DNA from 3 places in the Pandoraea commovens genome. Region 2 is predicted to be linked to each of the others. Evidence: predicted binding sites of a transcription regulator. Region 2 holds the regulator's gene; each other region holds the start of a gene.
The links. The regulator sigma-54, encoded in region 2, starts transcription at its own class of promoters, with help from an activator protein. The targets are predictions, from matches to a motif close to TGGCANGNAANCTGCTTT.

Region 1: a site for sigma-54 is predicted at 5,801-5,818, ahead of NTU39_RS12365 (circularly permuted type 2 ATP-grasp protein). Genes of this name have one in related genera too.
Region 3: a site for sigma-54 is predicted at 3,180-3,197, ahead of NTU39_RS08590 (ammonium transporter). Genes of this name have one in related genera too.

The regions. Positions count from the first base shown of each region.
Region 1 covers NZ_CP102780.1:2,658,586-2,668,851, forward strand. The annotation lists gene NTU39_RS12330 (GntR family transcriptional regulator) at 1-32, shown strand, start outside; gene tadA (tRNA adenosine(34) deaminase TadA) at 182-736, shown strand; gene ldcA (muramoyltetrapeptide carboxypeptidase) at 733-1,668, shown strand; gene puuE (allantoinase PuuE) at 2,023-2,967, shown strand; gene uraD (2-oxo-4-hydroxy-4-carboxy-5-ureidoimidazoline decarboxylase) at 3,118-3,651, shown strand; gene alc (allantoicase) at 3,709-4,734, shown strand; gene NTU39_RS12360 (ureidoglycolate lyase) at 4,736-5,269, shown strand; gene NTU39_RS12365 (circularly permuted type 2 ATP-grasp protein) at 5,849-7,273, shown strand; gene NTU39_RS12370 (alpha-E domain-containing protein) at 7,296-8,294, shown strand; gene NTU39_RS12375 (transglutaminase family protein) at 8,299-9,099, shown strand; gene NTU39_RS12380 (proteasome-type protease) at 9,156-10,004, shown strand; gene NTU39_RS12385 (MATE family efflux transporter) at 10,059-10,266, opposite strand, start outside.
Region 2 covers NZ_CP102780.1:615,817-626,082, forward strand. The annotation lists gene NTU39_RS03245 (tetratricopeptide repeat protein) at 1-1,312, opposite strand, end outside; gene mutM (bifunctional DNA-formamidopyrimidine glycosylase/DNA-(apurinic or apyrimidinic site) lyase) at 1,392-2,222, shown strand; gene mutY (A/G-specific adenine glycosylase) at 2,247-3,413, shown strand; gene rapZ (RNase adapter RapZ) at 3,430-4,302, opposite strand; gene NTU39_RS03265 (PsiF family protein) at 4,470-4,802, opposite strand; gene hprK (HPr(Ser) kinase/phosphatase) at 4,987-5,952, opposite strand; gene ptsN (PTS IIA-like nitrogen regulatory protein PtsN) at 6,043-6,498, opposite strand; gene hpf (ribosome hibernation-promoting factor, HPF/YfiA family) at 6,734-7,090, opposite strand; gene NTU39_RS03285 (RNA polymerase factor sigma-54) at 7,232-8,722, opposite strand; gene lptB (LPS export ABC transporter ATP-binding protein) at 8,816-9,586, opposite strand; gene lptA (lipopolysaccharide transport periplasmic protein LptA) at 9,612-10,266, opposite strand, start outside.
Region 3 covers NZ_CP102780.1:1,806,700-1,816,965, reverse strand. The annotation lists gene NTU39_RS08610 (amidohydrolase family protein) at 1-193, opposite strand, end outside; gene NTU39_RS08605 (FAD-binding oxidoreductase) at 259-1,671, opposite strand; gene NTU39_RS08600 (FadR/GntR family transcriptional regulator) at 1,737-2,468, opposite strand; gene NTU39_RS08595 (antibiotic biosynthesis monooxygenase family protein) at 2,644-2,943, opposite strand; gene NTU39_RS08590 (ammonium transporter) at 3,238-4,440, shown strand; partial or broken gene NTU39_RS08585 (efflux RND transporter permease subunit) at 4,601-7,647, opposite strand; gene NTU39_RS08580 (efflux RND transporter periplasmic adaptor subunit) at 7,647-8,759, opposite strand; gene NTU39_RS08575 (TolC family protein) at 8,746-9,450, opposite strand; partial or broken gene NTU39_RS26910 (response regulator) at 9,601-9,873, shown strand; gene NTU39_RS08565 (ATP-binding protein) at 9,888-10,208, shown strand.

The sequences.
Region 1 (10,266 bases), 2.0 Mb from region 2:
ATCTCAGCTTCCTGTCGCGCGCATCGTTCTGACGTCGCGAGGCGACCTGGCCGTTACAGTCAGTGCGTGAATCGGCTGCAAGGGGCTGTGCGAGAATAGCGCATTGCCGCTTGCGGCCAACTGCGTTGGCATTAGCGAACCGCTGCGGCCATATGCACTTTCGCAACTTTCAAGACGTTTCATGAACCGAGATTTACCCGCGACCGACGAGACCTACATGGGACTGGCGCTTGCTCAGGCCCGCGCCGCGATGGTGCAGGGAGAAGTGCCGGTTGGTGCCGTAGTCGTCTGTGACGGGCAGGTGGTCGCCGTCGGGCACAACTGTCCGGTGGGCGGTCACGATCCGTCGGCGCATGCTGAGATGCAGGCTTTGCGTGCTGCGGCGCAGGCGCTGGGCAACTACCGTCTTCCCGAATGCGAGTTGTACGTGACGCTTGAGCCGTGCGTCATGTGTGCGGGTGCGATCATGCACGCGCGCATAAAACGGGTCGTGTTCGGAGCCTCCGACCCCAAGACGGGGGCGTGCGGTAGTGTCGTCGACCTGTTTGCGGAGCCGCGACTTAACCATCACGCCGACGTCGTCGGTGGCGTCATGCGCGACGAGTGCGTCGGCATTCTGCAAACGTTTTTCAGCGAGCGTCGCGCGGCAGCGAGAGCGCGTCGTCTGGCTCAGTCGTCGCCGGCGGCCGAGGTGGCTGGCGATACTTCCGTCCCCCCATCGGAAACTTCCAATTGACGCAGACTCGTCTTATCGAACTGATTGCGCCGTCCGGGTACGCTCCGGATTCCGACGTTGCCACGCGCGGTATTGCGGCGCTGGAGCAACTCGGCTACACCGTCGGGAATCGCGATGTGACGTCGCGTCGCTTCCTGCGTTTTGCGGGCACCGATGCCGAGCGCGTCGCGGAGATCAACGATCTTGCGCGGCGTGATCATCCGCTGCCGGACATCGTGCTCGCGATGCGAGGGGGGTACGGCGCGGTGCATCTGCTCGACCAGTTGGACTACAAGGCGTTGCATGACCGGTTGTGCGGCGAGCGCGTCGCGATCGTCGGGCACAGCGATTTCACTGCATTGCAGCTGGCGTTGTTATCGCAATCGCATGTGACGACGTTTGCGGGCCCGATGCTATTGGCCGACTTCGGGGCAGAGACGTTGAGCGAGTTCACCGTATCCCAGTTCCAGTCGGTGTTGCAGTCCGAGTCGCACGTAGTCCAGTGGACGGGGGACGGTGCGGGTGGCGACATCGATGTATCGGGTACGTTGTGGGGTGGCAATCTGGCAATGGTGTGCAGCCTGATCGGCACGAGATACCTGCCGCAGATCGATGGTGGTGTGTTGTTCGTGGAGGATGTGAACGAACCTCCGTACCGTGTCGAGCGCATGTTGTACCAGTTGCATCAGTCGGGCGTTCTGGCGCGTCAGCGTGCGTTGGTGATGGGCGATTTTTCTCAGTATCGTCTGAGCGACTACGACAATGGCTACGACATGGCGACCATGGTGGAGAGCATGCGCCGGGTCATCGGCATCCCGATCGTCACGGGCATGCCGTTCGGTCATTGCCCCGACAAATTGACGTTGCCGGTGGGTGGGCAGGCCAAATTGTCGACGTCGGGTGCGCAGGTCACGCTCACGCTTACGGGATATCCCTATATCGCCGGGGCATGAACGAACGCCGGGTGCGCGGGCATCCGGAAATGTCGGAATCACGAGAAACTGAAGCACGCCGGGAGGATTTCGTCGCCCGGCGTGCTTTTTTGTTGTCTGGAAGAATGCCGTGACTTTGCTGACGTTGAGGGTGGTTTGGCGGGGGTTTGAATGGAATTGCCGCACGGGATGTTGGCGGGAAAATGTGTGCCGCGTGTGCTTTCGGTGGGGCGATCCGTCGCGTTGACGGTGCTGTTGCGGGGGCGACTATATGTTTAAGCGCAGCCTGAATATCTGAATATGGCTATGTTTCGTGCGGATGTATTTGGCTAAACTTCTTCGATCGTTCCGCCATCAGAAGGATGCCAAGACATCATGGCCAGCAGCAACGCGAATTCCAAGGATTATCCCCGCGACCTTATCGGCTACGGCCGTCATGTCCCGTTTGCCGACTGGCCGGGACGTGCGCGCATTGCCGTTCAGTTCGTGCTGAATTACGAAGAGGGCGGCGAGAACTGTGTATTGCACGGTGACAAGGCGTCCGAGCAGTTCCTGTCCGAGATCATTGGCGCGGCCGCCTACGAGGCCCGTCACATGAGCATGGAATCCATCTATGAGTACGGTTCGCGCGCGGGCGTGTGGCGCATCTTGCGCGAGTTCGAGCGTCGGGGCTTGCCACTGACTGTGTTCGGCGTCGCGATGGCCATGCAGCGTCACCCGGAGGTGACGGCCGCGTTCCAAGAGCTTGGGCACGAGATTGCATGTCACGGCTGGCGCTGGATTCACTATCAGAACATGGACGAGGCGACCGAGCGCGAGCACATGCGCATCGCTATCGACATCTTCAAGGAAATGACCGGCAGCGCGCCGTTGGGTTGGTACACCGGCCGCGACAGTCCGAATACTCGTCGTCTTGTCGTCGAGCAGGGCGGATTTGTGTATGACTCCGACAACTATGGCGACGACCTGCCGTTCTGGGCGCAGGTGCAGACCAGCAGTGGCGATGTCAAGCCGCACCTTGTGGTGCCGTACACGCTTGACACCAACGACATGCGCTTTGCTGCGCCGCAGGGCTTCAATACGGCGGACCACTTCTTCCATTACCTGCGCGACGCGTTCGACGTCTTGTACGCCGAGGGCGATGAAGCGCCGAAGATGCTGTCGATTGGCATGCACTGTCGGTTGCTGGGCCGTCCGGGCCGTTTCGCGGCGTTGCAGCGATTCCTCGATCACATCGAAAAGCACGATCGCGTGTGGGTCTGCCGTCGCATCGATGTGGCGCGCCACTGGCAAGAGCGCCATCCGTTCGTGGCGGCGTGAGCGGGCGATTGAATCGCAGATCAGGTAGTTGATAGGGCGTTCATGTCCAGAGGGACGTGACGCCGACATCGAATTCGAATCCGACAGGCGTCATCGGGCTGCGCGAAGCGTGCGGCGGGGCGCCACCTTTGTTCTCCAGGAGAGCAGTTAATGAACGCCCCGTTGCCTATGACCCAACGTACCGTTGCCGAGCTGTCGGCGCTACCGCGCGCCGAGTTCATTGCCGCGCTCGACGGCATTTTCGAGCATTCCCCGTGGGTGGCCGAAGCGGCATGGGAAGATCGCCCGTTCGCAACCGTCAATGCGCTGCACGACGCCATGTGTCAGGCCGTGATCGATGCGGGTGAGACGCCGCAACTCGACCTCATCCGTGCCCACCCGGAGCTGGCTGGCAAGGCGGCCGTGCGTGGCGAACTGACTGCCGAGTCGACGCGTGAGCAGGCGGGTGCTGGACTGGACCAATGCAGTGCAGAAGAGTTTGCGCGCCTGACTGAGCTGAACGACGCTTACAAGGTCAAATTCGGCTTCCCGTACATTCTGGCCGTGCGCGGTCATACCCGCAGCAGCATCATCGAGAACTTCGCTACGCGTCTGGAGAACAGTCGTGCGGACGAAATTGAAGAATGCCTGCGCCAGATTTTCCGTATTGCTGGTTTCCGGCTGCAAGACCTCGTGCGCGACTGAGTGTACGACACCGTTATATCTCAAGTTTCAGACATTACCGAGCATCAAGGAGTTGGCATGGCTCTCGTCCCGCAAGACCCGAACGCACCGGACTTCGTGCGCCGTTATGTGAATCTGGCCGACCCGCGTCTGGGTGCTGAGGCGCTCGTCGCCACCGACGAATTCTTCGCGGCCAAAGAGCGCATGCTCAACCCGGAACCGGCTGTCTTCATCCCGGGCAAGTACGACGAGAACGGCAAGTGGATGGATGGTTGGGAGACGCGTCGCAAGCGTGTGAACGGCTACGACTGGTGCATCGTCAAGCTGGCGCGTCCGGGCGTGTTGTTCGGCGTAGATCTGGACACGAGCCACTTCACGGGCAACTTCCCACCGGCGGCGTCGCTGGAGGGCTGCTACAGCCCGGACGGCGCACCGAACGAGTCGGCCGAATGGTTCGAACTGTTGCCGTCGACCACGTTGCAGGGCAACTCGCACCACTACCATGCCATCACGCAGCAGCGCGCCGCGACGCACGTACGCGTGAACCTGTACCCGGACGGTGGGCTGGCGCGTTTGCGCTTGTATGGGTTGCCGCAGAGCGACTGGGCGGGCCGTTCGCGTGATGAGTTGATTGATCTGATTGCGATGGAAAACGGCGGCTACGTGGTGGCAGCGAACAACCAGCACTTCGGTTTGGCGTCGAATCTGTTGATGCCGGGCCGTGGCGTGAACATGGGGGATGGGTGGGAGACGCGTCGTCGTCGTGAGCCGGGCAATGATTGGGCGATTATTGCGTTGGCGCAGCCGGGTGAGATTGGCAAGATCGAAGTGGATACGGCGCACTTCAAGGGCAACTTCCCGGACCGCTGCTCCATCCAGGCGGCGTACGTGACGGGTGGCACTGAGCAGTCGCTGATTACGCAATCGATGTTCTGGCCGGTGTTGTTGCCGGAGCAGAAGTTGGCGATGGACAAGCAGTTTTACTTTGAAGAGCAGGTGCAGAAGTTGGGGGCGATCACGCACATCCGTTTCAACATCATTCCGGATGGTGGTGTGTCGCGTCTGCGTCTGTGGGGGCGGTTGAGTGAAAAAAAGGGAGCGTGACATGGTGGGACCGGCATTGAAGATCGAGCGATTGACGCGAGAGGCGTTTGAGCCGTTCGGCGATGTGATCGAGTTGGAGGGTGCGAAGCATTTCGCGATCAATGGCGGGACGACTGAGCGATTCCATGATTTGGCGACGGTGGATCTGGGCCCGGAGGGTGGGCGCACGTTGGTGAACGTCTTCCGTGGACAGCCGAGACAGTTGCCGTACGAGGTGAAGATGTTGGAGCGTCACCCGTTGGGCAGTCAGGCGTTCATTCCGTTGAAGACGACGCCGTATCTGGTGGTTGTAGCTCCGGCGGGCGAATTGGACGTGAGCAAGATGCGTGCGTTCGTCTCGGATGGCTGGCAGGGTGTGAACTATGCGAAGGGCGTGTGGCATCACCCGTTGTTGGCGTTGGATGAGGTGAGCGACTTCGTGGTGGTGGACCGGGGTGGAGAGGGACACAACTGTGACGAGCAGGATTTGCCGGGAGTGTATTTGCTGACGCGGGCTGAGTTGGATGCGGTGCAGGGAGCGCAGAAGGCTGCGTGAAGAATGAAGTCAGTGGGACAAAAAGACGCCGGGCGATGCTCGGCGTTTTTTATTGGGCCAAAGAAAGCGGAGTGAGGCGCCGAGGAAAGTGGTGAGGCGAGTAGAGGGACAGGAAACGTGTGGGCGACGACACGGCCGTCGCGCAGCAGTTGCGGAGCACGTGCGGGGCGGGTGTGGCGTCGCGACTACGCTGGAGAAGAGCGGTGTCGACGGGACTGGTGGCGTCGAGAAAGGAAGCGGGAAGCGGGCGGTGTCGGTTGAGGCACTGGGTGCAATGAGGGAGACGGACCGGGGCGCCTTTCTGCAGCGAGTTGGGTTTACGTCTGAGCGGCGGAAAGGGGCCCCGGTCCGTTAGGGGGAAGGTTTTAGGGGCCGGGGGTAAACACAACAGTCTGAGTCGAAACCCAACTCCTATACTTCGAAACACCGATCTGGTGCGAGGGAGGTGGAGCAGGAGGGCGGGCGCACCGAAAGCGTGCGCAGAGCGTTAAAAGGTTGGAAAAGGATAGAAAAAGGGCGGAAAAACAGCTCGGGCATGGATATTGCTCGATCTCGACACAGCAATCTGCGGAGAAGCGTATGGTCGAGAGCTATAACGAGATGGCGAGCATCACGGGTGCGACGCGTTCGCACTACCGTCGGTTTGACGACTGGCTAAAGTGTCAGCCAGACGATGTCTTGCACCATAAGCGAGCCGAGGCCGATCTGGCGTTCAGGCGCGTCGGGATTACCTTTGCTGTGTATGGGAACGAGGCGGGCACGGAGCGTTTGATTCCGTTCGATCTGATCCCTCGGATCATTCCTGCGCATGAGTGGCAGACCTTGCAGACGGGATTGCGTCAGCGAGTCGAGGCGCTCAACAAGTTCATTCACGATGTCTACCATGACCAGAACATCCTGCGCGCGGGGGTGATCCCGGCCGATCAGGTGTTGAAGAATGCGCAGTACCGTCCGGAGATGCAGGGCGTGGACGTTCCTGGCGACATCTACTCGCACATTGCGGGCGTCGATGTCGTCAGAGCGGGAACGGGAGACGACGGCGTCTTCTACGTCTTGGAGGACAACCTACGGGTGCCATCCGGCGTGTCGTACATGCTGGAGAATCGCAAGATGATGATGCGGTTGTTCCCGGAGTTGTTCGCACGCAATCGCATCGCACCGGTGGAGCATTACCCGGACTTGTTGCTCGACAGCCTGCGCGCCGTAGCGCCGATCGGCGTGGACGATCCGACCGTCGTCGTCATGACGCCTGGCATCTACAACTCCGCTTACTTCGAGCATGCGTTCCTGGCGCAGCAGATGGGTATCGAGCTGGTCGAAGGGCAGGATCTGTTCGTCGAGGACAACCTCGTCTACATGCGCACGACCAATGGTCCGAAGCGTGTCGACGTCATCTATCGTCGCATTGACGACGACTTCCTTGATCCATTGGCCTTCCGTGCCGACTCGACGCTCGGCGTGCCGGGGTTGCTGAGCGTCTATCGTGCGGGACGCGTGACGCTGGCCAATGCCATCGGTACGGGTGTCGCCGACGACAAATCCATCTACCCGTTCGTCCCGGACATGATCGAGTTCTACCTCGGAGAGAAGCCGATACTGAACAACGTGCCGACCTACCAGTGCCGTCGGCCCGACGACCTTGCGTACACCCTCGACAACCTCGGTGAGCTAGTCGTCAAGGAGGTTCATGGTGCGGGCGGCTACGGCATGCTCGTCGGTCCGGCGTCCACCAAGGCTGAAATCGAAGCCTTCCGCCAGCGGCTTATCGCGAAACCCGACGGCTATATCGCGCAACCCACGCTGGCACTCTCCGCATGCCCGACGTTTGTAGAAGCCGGTATCGCGCCGCGACACATCGACTTGCGGCCGTTCGTGTTGTCCTCGGGCAAGGGCGTGACCATGGTGCCGGGTGGTCTGACGCGCGTAGCGCTCACGGAGGGTTCGCTGGTCGTCAACTCCTCGCAGGGCGGGGGAACGAAGGACACCTGGGTATTGGAAAAGTAAGCGAAATTATCGGGAAGAGATCATGCTCAGCCGTACCGCCGACCACTTGTTCTGGATGGCCCGCTATATGGAGCGGGCTGAAAACACTGCTCGCCTGCTCGACGTCAACCTGCAAAACCTCCTGCTTCCGCAAGATGCCGTCGACGACGAAGACGACACCGACATGACGCAAGTCCTCGCCGGTGGCATCGACAATGAAGCGGGCTGGCGCGCTACCTTGCGCATCTCCGAGCTGGAGCCTGCGTTCAACCGCAAACACGGGCGGGCGACGCGAGCCAACGTGCTCGACTTCGTGGTGCGCGACCCCGAGAACCCGTCGAGCATCGCCTGCTGTCTGGCCGCCGCGCGGGAGAACGCCCGTGCTGTGCGCGGCACACTCACGACCGAACTGTGGGAGACCGTCAACAGTACCTGGCTGGATTTCCCGCGCATCCTCGATCTGCTTGAGCGCGACCCTGCGCACCTGTTCGAATGGGTCAAAGTGCGCTCGCACCTCTCGCGTGGCGTGAGCTTCGGCACCTTGTTTCAGGACGACGCGTTCTACTTCACCCGGCTCGGCCTGTTCCTTGAGCGTGCCGACAACACCGCCCGCATTCTCGACGTCCGTTTCCACGAGGCGGTGCGTGCCGACAAGGCAGGGCCGGATGCGTCGCATCCGACCGACTTCTACTACTGGTCGGCCGTGCTGCGCAGTGTTTCCGGTTTCGAGATTTACCGGAAGGTGTACCGCGACGTTATTACACCCGAGCGTGTGGTCGAGCTGCTCATGCTCAACGCACACATGCCGCGCTCATTGCTCGCATCGCTCACCGGCGTGTGCGAGAACCTCGCCACGCTCTCCAATGCCCAGTCCGGCGACGTCGAACGCTATGCAGGCAAACTTCAGTCCGAACTCAAATACACCGACATCCAGCAAATTCGACAGCAAGGCTTACACCCTGTGCTGACCGAATTCCTCGAGCGAGTTTCCGTGCTCGGCAACAAGATCAGTCAGACCTTCCTGATCCCGCTCGCCGCCTGATGCCATGCGCCTGACCATCCGACACGAAACCACCTACCGCTACGATACGCCGGTGCGCTACACCATCCAGCAGCTTCGGCTCACGCCGAGTGCGTCGGAAGTGCAGCGCATCGTGCAATGGCGACTGAGCGCGCCGGGCAAGCTCACGCCCGCGCGTGACGCCTTTGGCAACGACATGCATACGCTCGTGCTGCATCAACCGCACGATGAGATCCATCTGCTGGCCGAAGGCGAGGTCGAAACGACGCCGCTCAATGACGGCAGGCTCGGGGAAACGAGCCACGCCGTACCAGTGTTATGCTTCGCCAGCCCTACGCCGTTGACGGGGCGCAGCGACGGCATCGACGCACTGGCGGGCGATGCCGGGGTTGCCACGCCGGGTGAGTTGCTGGCGTTGGCGGCATCCATTTGCGAGCAGGTCGATTACGAGTCGGGGATCACCGCCGTGACCAGCACCGCCGCACAGGCGCTCGCACTGGGACGCGGCGTCTGTCAGGACCACGCCCACCTCATGCTGGCCGTCTGCCGTGCGCGAGGCGTGCCTGCGCGCTACGTCAGCGGGTACATCGATCCGGGCGACGTGCCGCACGCGGCCAGCCATGCCTGGGTCGACGTGTGGGTCGAGGGGGCAGGGTGGGTCAGCATCGACGTCACCCATGCCTGCTTCGCCAGCGGCAACTACTGCCGTCTGGCGGTGGGACGCGATTACGAATCTGCGGCACCCGTCAGAGGAATGCGCAGCGGCGGTGCGACCGAGAAGTTGCACGTATCGGTCAGTGTCGATACGGCACCAATCGATCAATAACAATAGCTTTTCAACGTAGCGAGGCAGCGCGCCTTGCACGGCAAGACAGGAACGACATGACGTATTGCGTGGCCATGAAGCTCGATGCCGGGCTGGTCTTTCTTTCCGACACCCGCACAAACGCGGGCGTCGATCATGTGAGCACATTCCGCAAGATGCTCGTCTTCGAGCGTCCGGGCGAACGCGTCATCGTGCTGCTCTCGGCGGGGAATCTCGCGTTGACGCAGGCGGTGCGTCAGCAACTGGTCGAAGCGCGAGACACCGAAACGCTGTGGACCGCGAAGACCATGAGCGACGTCGCGCGTGTCGTCGGGCAGGCCATTCGCGACGTCTATACCCGTGACGCCAAGTCGCTCGAAGCGTTCGGCGTCGACTTCAATTGCAGCTTCCTGCTGGGCGGGCAAATCGCCGGTGCGCGCAGCCGTCTGTTCCAGTTGTACTCGGCGGGCAACTTCATCGAGGCGTCCTCCGTCAATCCGTACTTCCAGATCGGCGAGTCGAAATACGGCAAGCCCATCATCGACCGGCTGGTCACGCCCGCGACGTCGCTCGACGACGGCGCGAAATGTGCCCTCATCTCAATGGACTCCACGCTGCGCTCGAACGTCTCCGTCGGATTGCCGCTGGATCTGCTCGTCTACGAAGAAGATAGTTTGCGCGTGACGCGTTTCGCGTCGCTCGACGACGAGAACGTCTACTACAAGATGATCCACGACACGTGGGGCTCGCGTCTGCGTCAGGTGTTCGACGAACTGCCTGAGCCGCAATGGGCGACGTCCAGCGTGGCCAGCGTGCCCGCGTCGCTGCCGCCGCGGGCCGAGCCACCCGAAGGCATGCCCGGTGCGGATGAGCCGGGGAGCGTTCAGTCGCTCGCGCAGACCGTATCGCTCAAGATACCGTCCTGACGCTCAATGCGCAGACGCGCGTCGGCCTTTGCACGACGCGCATCTGCGCAGCGATCACGCCAACCCGAGACTGCGGTGCTGCTTCCGATACAGCCATGCACTGACGGCGAGCGTTGCCGCTTCCGTGGCGAGTAGCGTGTACCAGATCGCGCCGCCGCCGAAGAGTGCGTCGAGCAGCCAGAGAATACCCAGCAGCAGAATCCAGCTGCGCAGCATCGCAATGGCTGCCGACGGGCCGGGTGCTTCGACCGCCGTCAGATAG
Region 2 (10,266 bases):
CCGCCAGCAACTGCGCGCGGCCGATTTGCGCCGGCAGATAGGCGTTGCTGTCTTCGCGAATCTTCGAGAGCCACTTGTCGGCGGCCGGGTAGTCCTTGCGGTCCTGTGCGATCTGCGCGAGGTAGACGTATGCCTGCGCGCCGTCGGTGTTCTGCTGCTCGGCTTCCGTCGCGTACTTCTGCAAATACTGCTCGGCCTGTTCCGGATGGTTGGCGTGCAGGTTCAGCAGCGCGAGCGCCATCAGCGTCGACAGTTCATGCGGGTAACGCTTTTCCAACGTTTCGAATTGCTTTTGCGCCGCGTCGAGCTGATTGTCGGCGAGCAGCAACTTGGCGTAGGCGAAGCGAGCTTCCTTGGCGTTCGGATTCCGATCGAGGAACGACTTCAGGCTGGCGATCGCGCCGGTGCGCTCCGCCGGACCCATCTGGCCGTAGAGCAGGGCTGCGGCTTCGTAATCGGGCTTGAGCTTGAGCGCAGTTTCGAGCGACGTGCGTGCGCCGGCGGTGTCGCCTGCGTCGAGCTGCGAACGGGCGATGGCCAGTTGCGCTTCCGGACGCTGCATGTCGTTCGCCAGCATGCGCTTGAGCGAGTCGATGCCGGTGGCGCGCTCCGGACTGCGGGCGATCATCTGCTGCAATTCGAGGATGGCCTGGCCGCGACGCGCTTCGGGCACCTTGTTCAGTTCGTCGACCAGCAGCGGTTCGGCCTCGGCCAGATGGCCGGTGCCGACTTCGAGGCTGGCCAGCAGTTGGGTCGCCGGACGCCACGACGGATCGAGCTGATGCCACAGCTTGGCGGCAATCAGCGCGTCGCCGAGCTGGCGTGCGCCGAGTGCGATCTCAACCGCGCGGCGCGCCATGCGCGGATCCTTCGTGCGGTTAGCGAGGGCGACGTAGGTATTGAAAGCGGGGGCCAGATTGCCTTGTTGCAGGCTCAGTTCGGCGGCCATCACTTCGAAGACGATCTCGCTGCTAAGCGCAACATTCGGCAGCTTCTCACGCGGGACGTTCGCATTCGGTGCGACGTCTTCGCTGTCGACATCGGTGGAAGCACCGCTCGCGGCACCCGGTGCGCTGGCCTTGGCGGGCGCGGCAGGTGCCTTGGGTGCGGTCTGCGCCGCCGGTCCGGATTGGGCGAAGGCGTTCGAAGATGGCAGGAATGCCATGATTGCGCTGGCGCAGGTCACGCCAAGCGCCGTGGCTCCGGCCCAGGCCCCGCGAGCCAGGGCGCCGCGCAGGCGCAAAACCACGGGTGCCACGGTTTCCGCAGTACGGTCAGCGGCGGGAATGGACTGGAATCGGGTGTTCGGCATAGGGATCCACGGCAGGTTTCGAGCGATTGTAGCGCGCCCGATACAATAGAGTCTAAATCCTCAGCAAACGTTCGCAGGCATGCCTGAACTCCCAGAAGTCGAAGTCACCCGCCGCGGTATCGCGCCGCACGTAGCCGGCACGCGTATCGCGCGCATCGACGTGCGTAACGGGTCGTTGCGCTGGCCGGTGCCCGATGGGCTCGACGCCCTCCTGCGCGGCGAAACGCTCATCGGCGTCACCCGTCGCGGCAAGTACCTGCTGCTCGAATACGCGCCCGGCTGGTTGCTCGTGCATCTGGGCATGACCGGGACGTTGCGCGTCATGCCGGAACCGCAGTCGCTGCCGAGCGCAGGCGTTCACGACCATATCGACCTCGTCTTCGAGCGTTGCGCGCTGCGTTATCGCGACCCGCGCCGCTTTGGGGCAGTCCTCTTCCATCCGCGCGCGTCGGGCGATGTGCTGCTGCATCCGCTGCTTGCAAGTCTTGGCGTCGAGCCACTGACCGACGACTTCGACGGCGCTTGGCTTTACGCGGGCACGCGCGGACGCACCGTCTCCATCAAACAGGCACTGCTCGCGGGCAGCATCGTCGTGGGGGTGGGCAATATCTACGCCTCGGAGAGCCTGTTCCGTGCAGGCATTCATCCACGCATGGCAGCGGGCAAGCTGTCGCGCCCGCGTGCCGAGAAGCTTGCGCAAGCCGTCAAGACGGTGCTCGCCGCTGCGATCGAGAAGGGCGGCAGCACGTTGCGAGACTTCGTCGGCAGCGACGGTCAGAGCGGCTATTTCCAGCAGGAGTATTTCGTCTACGATCGCGCGGGCCAGCCGTGTCGCGTGTGTGGCACGACGATCCGGCAGATCGTGCAGGGACAGCGCTCCACGTTCTTCTGTCCGAAATGCCAGAAATAAATTAAAGCTTCTCCCGAAAACCCCATGAAAGACGCCCCCAACGACATCGCCGTCGGTACGCTTGCGGACACCTTCGCGCAGCGTCTGATCGCCTGGCAGGCCGAACACGGCCGTCACGATCTGCCGTGGCAGAACACGCGCGACGCCTACCGCATCTGGCTGTCCGAGATCATGCTTCAGCAGACGCAGGTCGCCACGGTGATCCCGTATTACGGCCGCTTTCTCGAGCGCTTCCCCGACGTCGCCGCACTGGCCAGCGCACCGCAAGACGATGTGATGGCGCTGTGGAGCGGTCTTGGCTACTACTCGCGTGCGCGCAACCTGCATCGTTGCGCGCAGGTCGTCGTAGAGACCCACGGCGGACGTTTCCCATCAGACCCTGAAACGCTCGCCACGCTGCCAGGCATTGGCCGGTCCACTGCGGCGGCGATTGCCGCATTTGCCTACGACGCGCACGCCGCCATCCTCGACGGCAACGTCAAACGGGTGCTCGCGCGCGTGTTCGGTATCGAAGGCTTCCCGGGCACGCCGAAGATCGAGCGAGAGATGTGGACGCTGGCGGAATCGCTGTTGCCGCAAAGCGATTTGCCAGCCTACACGCAAGGGATGATGGACCTCGGCGCGACGCTGTGCGCCCGCGGCAAGCCACGCTGCGGCGAGTGTCCGTTCGACAGCGATTGCGTCGCGCATGCGACGGGGCGCGAGCGGACGTTGCCGACCTCCAAGCCGAAAAAGGCGCAGCCGGAGCGCTATGTCGACGTGCTGGTCATCCGCGCAGGCGATCGCGTGTTGTTCGAGCGACGTCCCGACAGCGGTATCTGGGGTGGTCTGTGGAGCCTGCCGGAACTCACGCCGCCGACCGACGCACGCGACGCCGACGACGCGTTACTGCGCGAGCGTCTGACGGGGCATGCGGCGGCACTTGGCGCGAAGGTCGGCGCGGTGCAGTCGCTCATGCCGCTGCACGGTCTCACGCACGTCTTCACGCACTTCAAATTGCATTTGCGACCGTGGATGGTGACGCTGTGCGCATCATCAGCGACAGCGGCAACATCGATCGACGATGCCAACCGTTCATGGCTGGATGGGGAGGGGGTCGCGGCCGCCGGGTTGCCGTCACCGATTCGCAAGATCGCCGACGCGCTGTCGCTGCACGGTGTGAACGACGGTCAGTTGTCGCTGCCGGCGTAAGCCAGCCGGCGACCCTTCACTTCGTATCGATGGGGGCGAGTTCGCGGTGACGCACGAGCACGCTCGCTTCGTCGCGAAAGCGCGCGCCGAGCGTCTCGGAGATAAACACGGAGCGATGCTGCCCGCCCGTACATCCGATGGCGACCGTCAGATAGCTGCGGTTGTCGCGCATATAGCTCGGCAACCACTTTTGCAGATAGGCGCCGATGTCGTTGATCATCTCGTCCACTTCGGGAATGGCGGACAGGAAATCGATCACGGGTTGATCGCGCCCGGTCAGCGGGCGCAATTGCACGTCGTAATACGGATTGGGCAGCGAGCGGACATCGAAGACAAGGTCGGCGTCGAGCGGCACGCCATGTTTGAATCCGAACGATTCGAACATCAGCGTGAGGCCGGTCTGATCGTGTTGCACGAATTCGCGAATCCAGCGGCGCAGTGCACTCGCGCGCAGATTGCTGGTGTCGATCTGATGACCCAGCTCGGTGACGCTGCTGAGCATCTCACGCTCTTTCTCGATGGCTTCGACAAGCGAGCCGGTGGCCGAGAGCGTGTCGTCGCCAGTTGCGGAAAGCGGGTGACGGCGGCGCGTCTCCGAGAAGCGCTGCACCAGCGTTTGCGTGGTCGCATTGAGGAACAGCACACGAACGTCATGGCCGAAACGGCGCAGGCCGCCAATGATCGGCGGCAGATCGGCGAGCGAGCCGCCGCTGCGCGCGTCGATGGCGACCGCGAGGCGCGTGTAGTGTTGTGTTCCGAGGTAGACGGCGAGTTCAGGCAAAAAGCGCGACGGCAGATTGTCGACGCAGTAGTAACCCGCATCCTCGAGGACGTTCAGGGCGAGCGATTTGCCCGAACCGGAGACGCCGGTAATCAGTACGATCTTCATGACATTTCCCGAATACAACCATCATGGTAAGCGATTGTGTCGTACGGGTGTCGCGTAGGCAAAAACTAGGGAGTTTCTACCGTTTTCGCTGCGTTTTCGAGAATCCCCGTTCTGCAAGCGAAAACGGCGCCCGCATGGGGCGCCGTCAGGCTCGTCAGGCGTAAAACTTAGGCCGCCGGAGCGTTCGACAGGCACTGCTTCATGAACGCCTTGCGATCGTCGCCCTTCTTGCCGCTCGCTTGCGTATTGCAGGTCTTCATCTTTTCCTGCTGCGTCTGCTTGGCGGCCGGTGCGGCCCCGCCAGCGGACAGACACTGCTTCATGAAGGCCTTGCGGTCGTCACCCTTCTTGCCGGTCGCTTGCGAGTTGCAAGCCTTCATCTTGTCTTGTTGGGCGTTGGTCGCTTTGGGGGCAGATGCCGGGGCGGCGGCCGTTTGAGCGAACACGGGCGATGCGAGCAGCGGGGATACCAGAAGCAGTGCAGCGAGTGCTTTTTTCATGATCGTCTCTCCAAAAGGTCGTGACGCGCGGGCACGGGGATGAACCGCGTTGCGATTACAACATGTTAGAAAACGCGCCGCAATCGCGCGGCGTTGACAGAAAAACGCAAAAATAGCGGTATACCCGGAAGGTTTCGGCGGATTCGGCGGACTCGGTGGATTCGGGCCGCCGAATCGCGAACGCTCAGAGCAATTTGCCCTGCATGCCGTCCGGGTCCTGCATGGCCTGGCGCTGACGCTCCATGAAGTCCTTGAGCGTATCGATCCCGCGCAGTTGCAGAATCGTGTTTCGCACGGCCGCTTCGACCAGCACGGCGAGGTTTCGCCCGGCGGCCACTTGCAGAATCACCTTGTTGATCGGCAGGCCCAGCACGTCGACCGTCTGCGCTTCGAGCGGCAGGCGCTGGAATTCGCCATCGGGACGGCGCACCAGTTGCACGATCAGCTTGAGCTTCATCTTCCGGCGCACAGCCGTCTCACCGAAGATGGTCTTGATGTCGAGCAGACCGAGACCGCGCACTTCCAGCAGGTTTTGCAGCAGCGGCGGGCAGCGGCCTTCGACGAAATCCGGCCCGAGACGCACGAAATCGACCGCATCGTCCGCCACCAGGCCGTGTCCACGGCTGATCAGTTCCAGACCGAGTTCGCTTTTGCCGAGACCGGAGTCGCCGGTGAGCAGCACGCCCATGCCCAGAATGTCGATGAAAACGCCGTGCATCGTGCAACGCGGCGCGAAAACGCGAGAAATGTACAGACGCAGGCTGTCGATGACGGAGGCCGTCGACAGCGGCGTGGTGAACAGCGGGGTGGAGGAGCGTGTACAGCGCAGCACCAGATCGGGCGGCGCTTCAAGGCCGTCTGCCACCACGAGGAACGGCGGTTCCAGCGCGATGACTTCACCCATGTGACGCTTGCGGTTTTCGTCCGTAAGACGCTGGTAGTAGCGTAGCTCCGCTTCGCCGAGCACCTGAATCCGGTTCGGGTGGATGAGGTTCAGGTGGCCCACGAGGTCGGCGCTGGAGGTGGCCGTAGCCACGCTCTCCGGCGTAAAGCCGCGCTCCCAACCTTCATGGCCCGTGAGCCACGACAGACGCAACGTCGCGGCGTTGTCGTCGAAAATGCTTTGCGCGTTGATGCCGGTCAGTTCCACCGCGTCGCCTCGTTCGGTTGGGTGTGGGAGCTACGGAATTCGTGTGTGTTCGCGGCGATTCGTACCGGTGCGCAGACGACTCGGGACGACTCAGGGCTTCCAGTTCGTCAGCGCGGTGTGGACATCTTTGGCGCTAGGCGCGTTGATCAGGATACTGCGCATCTCGGGGTCCGAGAGCAACTGGGCAATTTCGGACAGGATTTCGAGGTGCTGCTGCGTCGCCTGCTCGGGCACGAGCAACACAAACAGGAGGGAAACCGGCTGACCGTCGGGCGCTTCGAACGGAATGGCCTCTTCCAGGCGGATGAACGCGGCGGCTGGGACCTTCAGGCCTTTAATGCGTCCATGCGGAATCGCCACGCCTTCTCCAAGACCCGTCGAGCCGAGACGCTCACGGGCGAAGAGATTGTCGGTTACCACAGCGCGAGAAAGCCCGGCATTGTTCTCGAAGAGGAGGCCGACCTGTTCGAACAGGCGCTTCTTGCTGGTAACGGACAGTCCAAGCAGGATGTTGGACTCGAGTATGAGTTTGGCTAAACGGTTCATCTTGTAATGCGGGCGAACGCTTAGTCGCCCTCCAACCCCCGATTGACCTCGCATTATAGACCACTCGCCGCCGCGCTCGCGGCAAGTCACGGAAGTGGGGCGAACCATACAAAAGGGGCCGTTCAACGGCCCCGCGGTGGGTGATGCCAGACTTACAACAGACGGATATGCGCTCGGGTGGTTCCTTGCGGGTTTTCGTCGGTATCAGCCAATGCGATTACCACGCCTGAAGATGCTATTGCAGCGGTTCCGCCTCAGGAGGAAGTTCGTGGTGCTTGATGGCCTCGCGACCGTGATCCTGAACCTTGTCCTTGTACTGCATTACCTTGCGGTCGAGCATGTCGATCAGCTTGTCGATGGCGGCATACATATTCTCGTCACACTTCTCGACGAAAATTTCTTTGCCCTTGAGAAACACCGTGACGCTCGCGATCTGGCGTCCGCTCTTCTCCTTGGTCTTGTCGACAGAGAGGATCACCTCGGCGCCGATTAGCTGGTCGAAATGATTCAACACGCGGTTAAGCTTGTTGACGACAAATTCGCGCAGCGAAGGCGTGAGTTCGAGATGGTGTCCACTGATCTTCAGATTCATAGCTGCTCTCCTTGCTGAAATGCCGAAGTGCAGGCCGCGTCAACGTTGACGCTGGCTAGCGAGGGTGCGAGCCATTGACGTGACGCAATGTCGCACTGCGGCGTTATGCCCCAGCGGCCAACATGGCGCACCAGGACTGTCCTACAAAGATTTGCGCAAGTTCACTGCGGGGATTCGCATGGCCTCGCGGTACTTCGCGACAGTGCGCCGCGCCACCACAAAACCTTGCTCTGCCAGCAGTTCCGCGATACGGCTATCGGAAAGGGGGCTCTGCGGGTCTTCAGCTCCTATGAGTTGCTTGATGAGTGCGCGGATGGCGGTCGATGACGCAGCGCCTCCGGCTTCCGTTGCCACGTGTGATCCGAAGAAGTACTTAAGCTCGAAGGTTCCAAATGGAGTGAGCATGTACTTACTCGTCGTCACCCGTGAAATCGTGGATTCATGTAAACCCAGCGTATCAGCAATCTCGCGTAAAACCAAGGGCCGCATGCCGATTTCGCCATGCGTGAAGAAGTTCTTTTGACGCTCGACAATCGCCTGCGCCACCCGCAGGATCGTGTCGAAGCGTTGCTGGATGTTCTTGATCAGCCAGCGCGCTTCCTGCAACTGCTGTTGGAGGTTGCCGGTTCCCGGATCGTTCCGGTTATTTCGGAGAATGCGCGCATACATCTCGTTGATGCGCAGACGCGGCATCACTTCCGGATTCAGCTCCGCCGTCCAGCCGCTCCCTTGCTTGCGTACCAGCACGTCCGGCACGACGTAGTCGGCCTGAGGCGAGCCGTAAGCCGAGCCCGGGAAGGGGTCCAGCGAGCGAATCAGCTGATGCGCGGCGCGCAGACCGTCTTCGCCGACACCCAGCAGGCGGCGCAGACGCGTGTAATCGCGCGCGGCCAGCAGTTCCAGGTGATCGGTGACGATGCGCAGCGACAGGGTGCGCACACCGCTTGCGGGTAGTCGCTGGAGCTGTAGACGCAGGCACTCGGCCGGACTGCGGGCACCCACGCCCGCCGGATCGAAGCTTTGCAGCAGCGCCAGCGCCGCGTTGATTTCTTCCGTTTCGAGCGCCAGCTCTTCGGGCATTTCGGCCTGAATCTCGTCGAGCAGGCTACCGAGGTAGCCGTCTTCGTCCAGCGATTCGATCAGGAATTCCACCAGCGCGCGGTCGCGCGGACTCGCCTTGGTCAGGCGCAGCTGGGCCAGCAGATGTTCGCGGAGATTGGGGTGGTCGACATGCAGTTGCGGACGCGCATTGTCGTCGTCGTCCGATGCGCTGCCGGAGCGGGCGAAGTCGTTCAGGCTCCAGTCGCTGCCATTGTCCGACGCGTTGTCGTCGAAGCGGGCCTCGCCATCGAGTTCGCGCGCTTCGTCGTGGCCGTTGGCGGACTCGTGGCCGTTGTCGTTCGAACTGCTGGACGACGAACTCCGCTCGTTGCGCAGCGACCCGTCTGTGCCCACACGTACCGAACCGGCGAGCCAATCGTCCTCGCGTTCGAGCATCGGGTTCTGGGTGAGCGCGTGCTCGACTTCCTGTTGGAGTTCGAGCGTCGACAGTTGCAACAACCGGATCGATTGCTGCAACTGCGGCGTGAGGGTCAGGTGCTGCGAGGTGCGGAGTTGAAGAGTCGGTTTCATAGCGGTCTCGCCTTCATTGTAGAGGCTTTGTCACGCCAACGGAACCGTCCCTGACTCCTATCGGAGGCAGGGTTTACATGCGAAAAATCTGCTTTACATCCGGAAATTTTCGCCCAGATAGACGCGACGCACGCTTTCGTCGGCAACGATCTGGTCAGGCGTGCCGGCGGCGAGCACCGAGCCTTCGCTGATGATGTACGCGTGATCGCAGATACCCAGCGTCTCGCGCACGTTGTGGTCGGTAATCAGGACACCGATGCCTCGGTCCTTGAGAAAGCGCACGATCCGCTGAATTTCCAGCACGGCGATCGGGTCGACGCCCGCGAACGGTTCGTCGAGCAAAATAAAACGCGGCTGTGTGGCCAGGGCGCGTGCGATTTCCACGCGACGACGCTCGCCACCCGAGAGCGACATCGCCGGATTTTCGCGCAGATGGCCCACTTGAAGCTCGTCGAGCAGGGCTTCGATGCGGCGTTCGATTTCGTCGCGCTTGAGGGGTTTGCCCTGTGCATCGACCTGCAATTCGAGCACGGCGCGAATGTTGTCTTCGACCGTGAGCTTGCGGAACACCGACGCTTCCTGCGGCAGATACGAGACGCCCATGCGGGCGCGCTCGTGGATCGGCAGTTCGCTGATGAGGTTGCCGTCGAGCTGGATTTCGCCATCGTCGGCAGGCACCAGTCCCACGATCATGTAGAACGAGGTTGTCTTGCCCGCGCCGTTCGGGCCAAGCAGACCCACGACCTCGCCGCTCTTCACGTCGAGCGACACGTCCTTGACGACGGTACGCGCGCCGTACTGCTTCTTGAGCGAGCGCACGACGAGCGCGCTGGGCTTGCCCACCGGGGCGTTGCCCGGGTTGATGGTCGAGGCGTTGCTATTGGCAGAATTACTCACGCGGATTCCCGATGTTCTTGGAAGGCGACAGCGGCGGCAGGTCGCCCTTGGGCGCGGTGGCCGGCTTGCTGGCAGCGCCCGGTGCCTGCGCCTGCGCGCCCGTGGCGTTGCGCGGTGCGAGCGTGGCGCGCACGCGACCGTTCGGATTGTTGGGGTTGACCTGATCGGCGCCGCTGTTGGCGGTGTAGACCTCATTGTAGGTGTCGTACGTGATCACGCTGCCGTGAATCTCGTCGAGCACCTTGGTGCCACCGGCCAGGCGCTTGAGCGTGGCCTGCGTGGTGAGCGTCGCGACTTCGGTCTTGCCGTTGTAATAGATGGTCTGGCCCCAGCCGTCGATGTACTCATCCATGCCGTCGCGTTTCTGACGCATGTAGGCGAGCGGGCCGCCCGGCTTGTAGTAAGCGGTGGCGTACTGATAGCCCTCCGGATCCTGAGTCACTTCGACGCGATCGGCCTTCAGGAGAATCGTCCCCTTGGTCATCGTCACGTTGCCGGTGAAGATGTTGACCTGCTTGAGGTCGTCATAGCTCATGTGGTCCGACTCGATATTGAGCGGCTTGTCGCGGTCGGCGCGTTCGGCGTGGGCCAGCGGTGCAGCCAGTGCGCCAAGAACGGCGAAGGCGGCGGCCAGCGCGCGAAGCGCA
Region 3 (10,266 bases), 1.2 Mb from region 2:
TCGCGAGGTACTTGTCCTCGGGCGCGGGCGGCGGCGTGTAGCTGCGCTCGGGCACCATTGGATACGCGTCGCTCGCGGCGACCACGTGTGCGTGCGTGTCGACAGCGCCAAAGGGCACTTCGAACGTGGGCGGATCGATCTCCGGCAGCGGGCCCAGACACAGCGGCGCACCGGCGGCGGAAGTTGCGGTCATGTCGACTCCTCAGGGGAAAACGTCATCGGACGCCGATGTCCGGCGTCCGCGATGCGAAAAAATCGTTACAGCAGCTTGCCCGGATTCATGATCCCGGCCGGATCGAACACGGCCTTGATCTCGCGCATCAGGCGCAGTTCGAGCGGCGATTTGTACTTGGCGAAGTAGTCGCGCTTGAGCTGTCCGATACCGTGTTCGGCGCTGATGCTGCCGCCGAAGCGCGCGACTTCGTCGAGCACTTCGGCCGTGATCGCCTCACCGTGCTTTGCCATGAAATCCGTCGCCTCACCTGCCGGACGCGACAGGTTGTAGTGCAAATTGCCGTCGCCGAAGTGGCCGAAGATGAACGGACGCACCTGCGGACAAACACGTCGCACCCGCGCCTCGGCGCTGGTCATGAACTCGGGAATCGATTCGATGGGCAGCGAGACGTCGTGCTTCAGGTGCGGGCCGTCGGCACGTTGCGCTTCGGAGATTTCCTCGCGCAACTTCCACATCTCTTCGACCTGACCCAGCGTGGACGACACCACGGCGTCGGCACACAGATCTCGCTCGATAGCGGCCTCGATCACCCGTTCGAGCAATGCCCCGAGGGCCTGTTCGTCTGCCGTATCGGCCAGCTCGACCAGCACGTAGCCCGGGTGACGCTCACCAAACGGCGCACGCACGCCCGGCACATGCGCCATCACCAGATCGACGCACTCGCCGGTGAAGAACTCGAACGCCTGCATGCGCGGGCCGCATTCGGCGAACAGCAGCTCATAAAGCTCGAGCGCCTGACGCGGCGACGTGACGGCGGCGATGACCACCTGACGCACCGGCGTGGGGGCGTACAGACGCAGCGCCGCCGCCGTAATCACACCGAGCGTGCCTTCCGAGCCGATGAGCAACTGCTTGAGGTCGTAACCGGTGTTGTCCTTACGCAGCGTGCGCAGGCCGTGAAGGATCTCGCCATTCGGCAACACGGCTTCCACACCGAGCACCAGATCGCGCGTCATGCCATAGCGCACCACGTTCACGCCACCCGCGTTCGTCGCGAGATTGCCGCCCAACTGGCACGACCCTTCGGCCGCGAGACTCAGTGGTAGCAGACGATTCGCGTCGCGCGCCGTGCGTTGCAGGTCTTCGAGAATGCATCCCGCTTCGGCTACGAGGGTATTGGCGATGGTGTCGAGGCTGCGCACCGCGTTCATGCGGTCGAGGCTCAGCACCACGTTCTGCTCGGACTTGTCCGGGGTGGCGCCGCCGCACAGTCCGGTGTTGCCGCCGCGCGGGACGACCGGGGTGCCCGTGCTCTGGCACAGCGCAAGAATCTTGGCGACGTCCTGCGTCGAGCGCGGACGCACAACGGCCTGCGCGTGCCCGCGATACATGCCACGCCAGTCGGCGAGCCACGGTGCGACGTCCTCAGTGGAAGTGAAAACGCTGTCGGCGCCGACGGCGTCGATCAGACGTTGAGCGAAAGCGGTGATGGTCATAAGGTCACGCGTCGGGGGTTACGGTGTAGGGGATGGCATCTGACGATAGCTCGGCGGCTCGCAGATCAATGGCGCTTCGGCGCAACCGCGCCGGTAATGATGTCGCGCCCGGGAAGCGTCAGGCCAAGACGCCCCGAGGCACTCAACAGATGCGAGAGCGACGCCTCACGCGCGCGCATCGGATCGCGCGCCTTGATGGCATCGAACACGGCGACGTGCTCCTGATGCACCTGCGCCGCGAGGCCCTCGTGGCGCAACGTATTCGTGCGTGCGGCCTGCACGACCTGCCGGATTTGCAGATTCAGGTACTGCAACAGGTCGGCGTAATAGCGGTTGTGCGTCGCGCGCGCGATGGCGGCATGAAAAGCGGTATCGAACTCGACGCCGTTCTCCGGGTGATACAGATGTGTTTCGAGTTTGCCGAGGATCGTTTCGAGCTGACGGATGTCGTCGTCGGTATGACGAACGGCGGCGAGCGCAGCGGCCGTGCTCTCCAGATCCAGACGCAATTCGTAGACGCTCGCGAGATCGGCCGCATCCTGCCCGACGGGCACCTGAAAACCGCTTTGCGGCGTACGCGCCTTCACGGTCACGCCTGCGCCCTGACGGCTGTCGATCAGCCCCTGCGCACGCAGACGCTCCGTCACCTCGCGGATCACCGCCGGACTCACGCCATACGATTCGGAGAGTTGCTTGCCGGTCGGCAGCCGGGTGCCGACGGGATAGACGCCCTGCCGGATCGCTTCCTGTAGTTGCTGCGCGACCTGCTCGGTCAGGGTTCTGGGCTTGGTGGTCATCCGTTCCTGTCGCTCAATTCTTTTCTGGTTTGCATGTTATCTGAAAACTTTTATTGCCTCATATCGCGTTAACCCTAGTCGTCCCGCTAAAAAGAAAAAGCGGTGGTGGAGACTGGCTCCATCACCGCTTCATCGGCTGCGCTCCGATTGGATCGGACGCAGAACCGCTCCTGCCTTAGAAGCCGATCAGCGCTTCCGTCACGTGGCCGACGTTCGGCGGCGCGGCGAAGCAATCGCTCACGAGCGCGCGCCATTGCTGGAAGGCTTCCGAGTTGCGAAAGTGAACGGTGTGGTCTTCGAGCGTTTCCCAGGTCACGACGAGGCTGTAATGCGTCGGTTGCTCGATGGACTTGAGCAGGCGCATGCCGTGGCAGCCTTTCGATCCCTTGAACAGCGGCGCGGCCTTGGCGACACCTTGTTCGAACTCGGCTTCCTTGCCGGGCTTCACTTCGATCTGCGCGATTTCAAAAATCATGGGGTTCCTCAGAGATGGGTCCGTGGTTTTGCTGATGGATTCTATACCGCGTGCCGGTGACACGCATCGCATGTGACGTCCCCTAGCCTTTCACCGCTTTTCCACAATCCGCAATGTCCGCATGCACGAAGAACGCCCGCGGCGTCGGTTTGCGGCACCACGACCGTGCACCCTGAAGCACCGAATGTCACATCACCAGATAAAACTCACATAGATATCAATGCGCTAGCGATTCCTGGCATCGCTCTTGCATATCTTCGTTTCTTCTCACGTTTGCACCAAAAGAGCACATTCATGCCCAATTCCAATACACCCGGCGACGTGCTGTTCCTGCTGCTCGGCGCGATCCTGGTGCTTGCCATGCACGCCGGTTTCGCGTTTCTCGAGCTTGGCACTGTCCGCAAGAAGAATCAGGTCAACGCGCTGGTCAAGATCCTCACGGACTTCGCCGTCTCGGGACTCGCGTATTTCTTCATCGGTTATCCGCTCGCCTATGGCGTGGACTTCTGGTCGAGCGCCACGGTGCTGTCCGAGCACAACGGCTACGCGCTGATTAAGTTCTTTTTCCTGCTGACGTTCGCGGCTGCCATCCCGGCCATCGTGTCTGGCGGCATTGCCGAGCGCGCCAAGTTTCATCCGCAGTCGGTGGCCACGTTCTTTCTCGTTGGCGTGATCTACCCCTTCTTCGAAGGCATCGCGTGGAACGGGCATCTCGGCATTCAGGACTGGCTCACCCAAACGCTCGGCGCGCCCTTCCACGATTTCGCAGGTTCGGTCGTCGTGCATGCGGTGGGGGGATGGATTGGTCTTGCGGCGGTGTTGCATCTCGGCGCGCGACGCGGGCGCTACAACGGTCAGGGTCAGGTCGCCGCGCATCCGCCGTCGTCGATTCCGTTCCTGGCCCTTGGCGCATGGATTCTGATCGTCGGCTGGTTCGGCTTTAACGTGATGAGCGCCCAGCGCGTCGGTGGCATCTCGGGGCTCGTTGCCGTGAACTCGCTCATGGCGATGGTCGGCGGCACGCTGGTTGCCATGTGGGTGGGACGCGACGACCCGGGCTTCATCCATAACGGGCCGCTTGCGGGACTCGTTGCCGTGTGTGCAGGGTCGGACGTCATGCACCCGCTCGGTGCGCTGGTCGTGGGTGCGGTCGCTGGCGGTCTGTTCGTGTGGCTGTTCACGGTGACGCAGAACCGTCTGCGCATCGACGACGTGCTTGGCGTGTGGCCGCTGCATGGCGTGTGCGGCATCTGGGGTGGGCTGGCGGCTGGCATCTTCGGACAGAAGGCGCTCGGTGGACTCGGCGGTGTGAGCTTCGTCGCACAGATCGTCGGCACGGTGATGGGCGTGGCGATCGCCTTCGCCGGTGGCTACCTCGTGTATGGGGTCATCAAACGCGTCTCAGGATTACGACTCGACGACGAACAGGAGTACTACGGCGCCGACCTCTCAATCCACAAGATCACGGCGACGCCGGAGCGGGAAACGAATTGGTAAGCGGGAGAATCTGAACCGCTGAATCATCAAACGGTGCGCAGTGACGCGACTCATGCCGATCACAGCGCACCGTTTGCAGGTCCCGCACTGAACGCCATCCATTGCGGCAAACCCACGAGGCAATTTCCTCCGGGACTGCACACTCAAGCCTGGACGGTCGTCATTGCGATTTGGGACGAAGAACAGCCTTAAGCAATGCGGGCAGCGCCAGAAGGACCAGCGGCATCTGGACGATAAGGCCCGCGATGATGGCCACCGCCAATGGCTGTTGCATGGCGGAGCCTTGTCCGATCGCGAACGCCAGCGGCAGCAGTGCGAGGATCGCGGCCAACGTCGTCATCGCAATCGGACGAAGGCGATTCTGCCCGGCGACAATCAGCGCTTCTTCCAGCGGCATGCCCTCCCGCGTCAGGCTCTGAAGCTCCGATACATAGAAGATCGCCACCTCCGTCACGATGCCGATGATCATCGTCATCCCCATCATCGCCGTGATGTTCAACTCGATGCCGGTCACCCACAAGCCGACGAATACCGCACCAGCGGCCAGCATCGGCATGGCCAGCACGGCGGCCGCCACACGAAATCGCTCGTAAAGGAACAGCAACAGCGCAAAGACCAGTGCGACGGCCGCCCCGAACACGACCATCAGACCGTGGAACGCGATTTGCTGCTGCTCGTAGAGCCCGCCCAGCGCGTAGTAGGTGCCCTTGGGAAGCAACGGCTGCGTGCCGAGCATCTGCTTCACATCGCCGATTACCGAGCCGAGATCGCGCCCGCTGATCCGCGCCGTGACCGCCACCATCGGCTTCAGGTTGTCCCGTTCGATTTCGGGTTGTCCGGTGACCGGGACAAGTTTGGCCACGCGGTCTAACGGAAACAGATGACCGTCGGGTGCGCGCAGGAGCAATTGGGCAAGCCCAGTATCGGTCAGCGCCTTCGCACCGGTCAGCTGAACGCGAATCCCCATGGCTTTGACGCCGACCTGATAGGTCGTCGCCACATTGCCTGCCAGCAGATCAGAAACCTGTTGGGCCACCCACTGCGGATCGACACCCTGCGCGGCCGCCGCGTCGGGCTGGATCTGGATGTCGAGCGCGTCACCGGCCGGATTGATCCCGTCATTCACATCGACGACGCCCGACACGTGCGCGAGGGCCCCCGCGACCTTGCGGGCCGTAGCCTCCAGCACCGCCTGATCGTCGCCGTAAATCTTGATTTGCACGGGTTGAGGCACCGCCGTCAGATCGCCGATGAGATCCTCCATCAGTTGAGCAAACTCAACGCTCACGCCGGGCACCCTCGCTTCCACCTGTGTGCGAATGTCGTTCATCACGGTATCGATCGGTTGCCTGCCGCCGGACTTCAACCGCACGAAGAAGTCCCCTCGATTCGGCTCACCCAGACCATCGCCCAGCCCTGTCCCGGTGCGTCGCGAGTACGTCTGCACATTCGGGTTGGACTGAACGATCTGCTCGATCTGGCGCACCAGTCGATCGCTCTCCGTCACCGATGTGCCCGGGGCCGTGTGATAGTCCAGCACGAAGCCGCCCTCGTCCATGCTCGGCATGAAGCCGCTGCCAACCTGCGTGAACGCGAATGCGGCAGCCGCCGCGAGCGGGACAATCCCGAGCAGCATGCGTGACGGGCGCAGTGTGAGCCCTCTCACCACACGTGTGTAGCGGGCGTCGACCCATCGCGCAATCTTGCCGCTGCTGTCCGCATGGGCGTCTTTTGCCGTCAGCCAGTGATCGCAAAGCAGCGGAATCGCCAGCCACGTCACACAGAACGACACAAAGAGCGCGCTTGCCATCGTGACGGAAAGCGCCTTGAAGAACGCACCGGTGACGCCTGTCAGAAGGCCAGCGGCACAAAGATGATCAGCGTGGCTGCCGACGAACCGGCAAGCGGTCGCGTGAACTCAAGCGCCGCCGCCATGACCCGGCCGTGAAACTTCTCTGCGCCATGCTCATGCATGCGCCGCACGATGTGCTCGATCATCACGATGGCGTCGTCGATGATCAGACCGACGGCCGCCGCCATGCCGCCCAGCGTCATGATGTTGAGTCCCATGCCGAATAGATGGAGCACCAGAAACGTTGCCGCCATCACGACAGGCACTTGCGCCACAGCGATGGCAGTGATTTTCCAGTTCCGCAGAAACAGCAGCAACGTAAAGGCGGCCAGCACGACGCCGATGAGCATGGCGTCGCGAACGCTGGCCGCAGACGCGATGACAAGCTCACTTTGGTCGTACCAGTTGGAGAGCTTCACGTCCGACGGCAACTGCGCCTTGAAGTCCACCAGCTTTGCCTGAACGTCGCGCGCAATCGCCACACTGTTGGCGCCCGGCTGCTGGTAGATGTTGAGCAGCACGGCGTCGCGGCCATTGGCGGTGACACGCAGCCATTGCGGAACGGTCCCCTGCGAGATGTTCGCGACGTCCGACAAATGGACCGGTCCGCCCGGCGTGTTCGCCACGACCACCCCGGCAAGCGTCTGCGGCGACGTCAGCGACGCGTGTGCGATAGCCAGATACAGCTTGTCGTGATCTTCGAGCCGACCGCTCGCGAGCAACACGTTGCTTGCCCCGACCGCCTTGACTACATCACCGATCGCAAGCTTGTAGGCGGCGAGCCGAAGGGGGTCGACAGTGACTTCAAGCTCGTCCTGCGCACCGCCTGCGGCCTCGACTCTCGCCACCCCGGCTACGGCCGACAGCAGCGGGCGCAACTGATACTGGGCAAGGTTGTACAGCTCCGAAGGCGAGCGTTTCGCGCTCGTCAGGCTATAGGCGATGACGGGAAACACCGTCGGGTCCATTCGCCGCACCCGCGTCGACGTCCCAGCCGGTAGCGAGGGCAACGTCTCTGCGATGGCCGACTGAATCTGAAGCGTGGCCAACGCCATGTCGGTGCCCCAGTCGAAGTTCACCGCAATCTCGGCGCTGCCGCGACTCGTTCGGGACGTCACGCCGCGCACGTTCGGCGCACGATGCAGCGCCTCTTCGACCGGCATGGTGACGAGCGTCGCCATTTGCTCGGCGGGGCGATCACCGGCGTCCAGTGACACGACGACGCGCGGGAACGCAACGTCCGGAAACAGCGAAATCGGCAACTGCGTCGACATGAGTGCGCCCGCAATCGCGATCATCGACACGACGAACAGCAACGAGCGCCGGTGCGCCTGCATCCATTGCACGAAACTCATCAGTGGTCTCCTGCGACGGTCACCGTCATGCCTTCGGTCAACTCGTAGTTGCCTGCCACGACGACCGGTGCCCCTTTGAGCAGATCGCCGTCGACACCGTATTTCTCCCCGGCGTCGACTTCCGGACGCACCGCGATTCGGTGCGCACGGTGCAAGCCGTCGATCTGGAAGAGATACGCGCCGTCCTTGTCGCGAAGCACGGCGCTACGCGGCACAACCCAGTGTTGCGCCGGTCGCGTCTGGATCGATGCGCTTACGCGCGTTCCAGGAATCAGGCCCGGGCTCGCAGGCGCATGCGCCGTCACAACCACGGCTTGCGTGACCGGATCGATGGCGGCACCGATGGTGGCGACGCGTCCGGTGACGACACCGCCCGTCAGATTGGCGGAGACCGGCCGGACCTCGACCACGTCCCCTGGGTGAATACTGGCCGCGAGCGATGGCTCGACGTTCAGGACAAGGTTCGGCACTTGAGCGTGCTGTGCGTCGCGGGCCAGCAGGCCGAGCGGTGCTCCGCTTGCAACCTGATCGCCCTGCCCCGCACTCAGTTGGACGACCACGCCGTCAAAGGGCGCGCGCAGCGTTTGCGTTCCGTTCGTCGCGCCGACACGCTGTTGAACCGCCTCGGCCTGCACGGCGTCGTCCAGCGATTTTTGCGCCGCGTCGAGTTGCGATTGCGTCGCCAGATGGGTGTCGTAAAGCGCGCGCGTATGCGCCAGGTCTCGACGGGCCGCTGCCAGCGCCGTACTGGCCTGATCGCGAGCGAGGGTCGCGGCAGCGTCCGCTACTACGTCCATCAGCGGCGTTCCCTTGGCAACCCGCTGACCGGGCGCGACGCGAAGCGCCGCAATCCGCACCGTATAGGGCAGCGTGACGGACTGAACCGCCGCGCCGGACGCCGACACGGCACCGTACGCGCTGACCGGTTGCGCAATCACCGCTTGCCTGACCGGTAACGCCGTCACCGAGACGGTGGCCGCATCTGCCGCTGCGCTGCCGCTAAACGAGGCGAGCAGACAACCCAGACCGAGTACGCCGGCCTGCCCCAGCGAGAGAATTTGCGGGCGTGCGCTGGCCCAGCGACGCGCGGCCGCTTGTTTATTTCTGTTCATGATTGGATTCCTTGGACGGAGTGCTGTCGGACACCATGGCCAGTCCGGCCAGTGTTTCGATGGTGATGTCCTGCTCTTCGACGGCCTCACGCAGTGACAACGCCTCGATGGACTTTGCCAACCACGCCAGACGGCTGTCGGTATAGGCGGTGAGCGTGAGATTGCGGGCTTGAAACTCGCGGGTTGCGTCGGCGCTCACTTGCGACAGACCGGGAAGCACGCCTTCGACGTCGCGTAGCTGCGTGCGCGAAATCGTGCGATCCGCGCGCAACCGGGCGATATCGGCATAGGCCTGATTCAGACGAATCTGGTACTCGTCATGCAGCCGGGTGCGCGTCGCGGATTCGATGGCGACGTTGCCCTGATTTCGATTGAAGATGGGCAGGCTCAGATTGATCTGAAAGCCTGAGGTGTAGACGTTTGAGGTGTCACGCGCTCGGACAAAACCCACCGTCAGACTCGGGAACTGTTTGAGAATGGCCTGGCGGTACTGTGCGTCCTGCGCTGCATAACCTTGTGCCAGCGCCAGCAAATCGGCGCGACGTTGTGCGAGATGGCCGACGGCCTCATCCAGTGCGACGTCGGACGCCGCAACATCCCGCGCACCGCCAATGAGCGTGAGTTCCGTCTCCGGCGACAAACCTAGCAATGCGTTGAGATCGGCATGCGCCTGAAGATCCGCATGCTGCAAGTCGGTGTATTGCTTGTGGGTATCCTGCGCGGAAGTCAGCGCTGCGCTGACGTTATCCGATGTCAGATTGCCTGCGCTGACTGCCTCCCGATAGGTCTCATAGCGTGCCTGCGCCAGCTCACTCGCCTGACGCGCCAACGGCAGCAGTTCGTCCTGATTCTCACGGCCCGCGACGCCCTGACGGATCGCGTGCAGGGGCTGGATGCCGGAGCCGACGACTATCTGGTCAAACCGTTCGAACTGGACGAGCTGGCCGCCCGGGTCAGAGCACTGGGCCGTCGCCGAGTCGGACAGGCTGCACCGCTCTACGTGCACGGCACGCTGATGCTGGACCCTTCCGCCCACACGGTTTCGCTCGATGGGCAGGCGGTCGACCTTCTCCCCCGCGAATTCGCGTTGCTGTCTGCATTGATGGAAACGCCAGCACCGGCCTCACCATGCTGTTGGCGAATCTTGTCGACAACGCGCTTCGTCATACGCCGCGGGGCGGTGCCGTCGATGTGCGGCTGTCGAGCGGTAGCAGCGGCGTGACACTGGAAGTGATCGATACCGGACCCGGTGTCGCGCCGAATGAACTTGAGAAGGTCACCACGCGGTTCTATCGCGGTGACGAGGCGGTCGGGCAAGGCAGCGGCCTGGGCTTGTCGATTGTCGGTCGGGTCGCCGAGCGCCATCGCGCGCGACTGGTGCTGGAGAATCGAACAGACCGGACGGGCCTGATCGCGCGTGTGGCACCGTTGTTGTCAGCTAGCGCCTGAGCGGATGGCCGGTCGACGTCCCAAATGAATTCTCAGACGGCGCCGACGGCAATCGCCA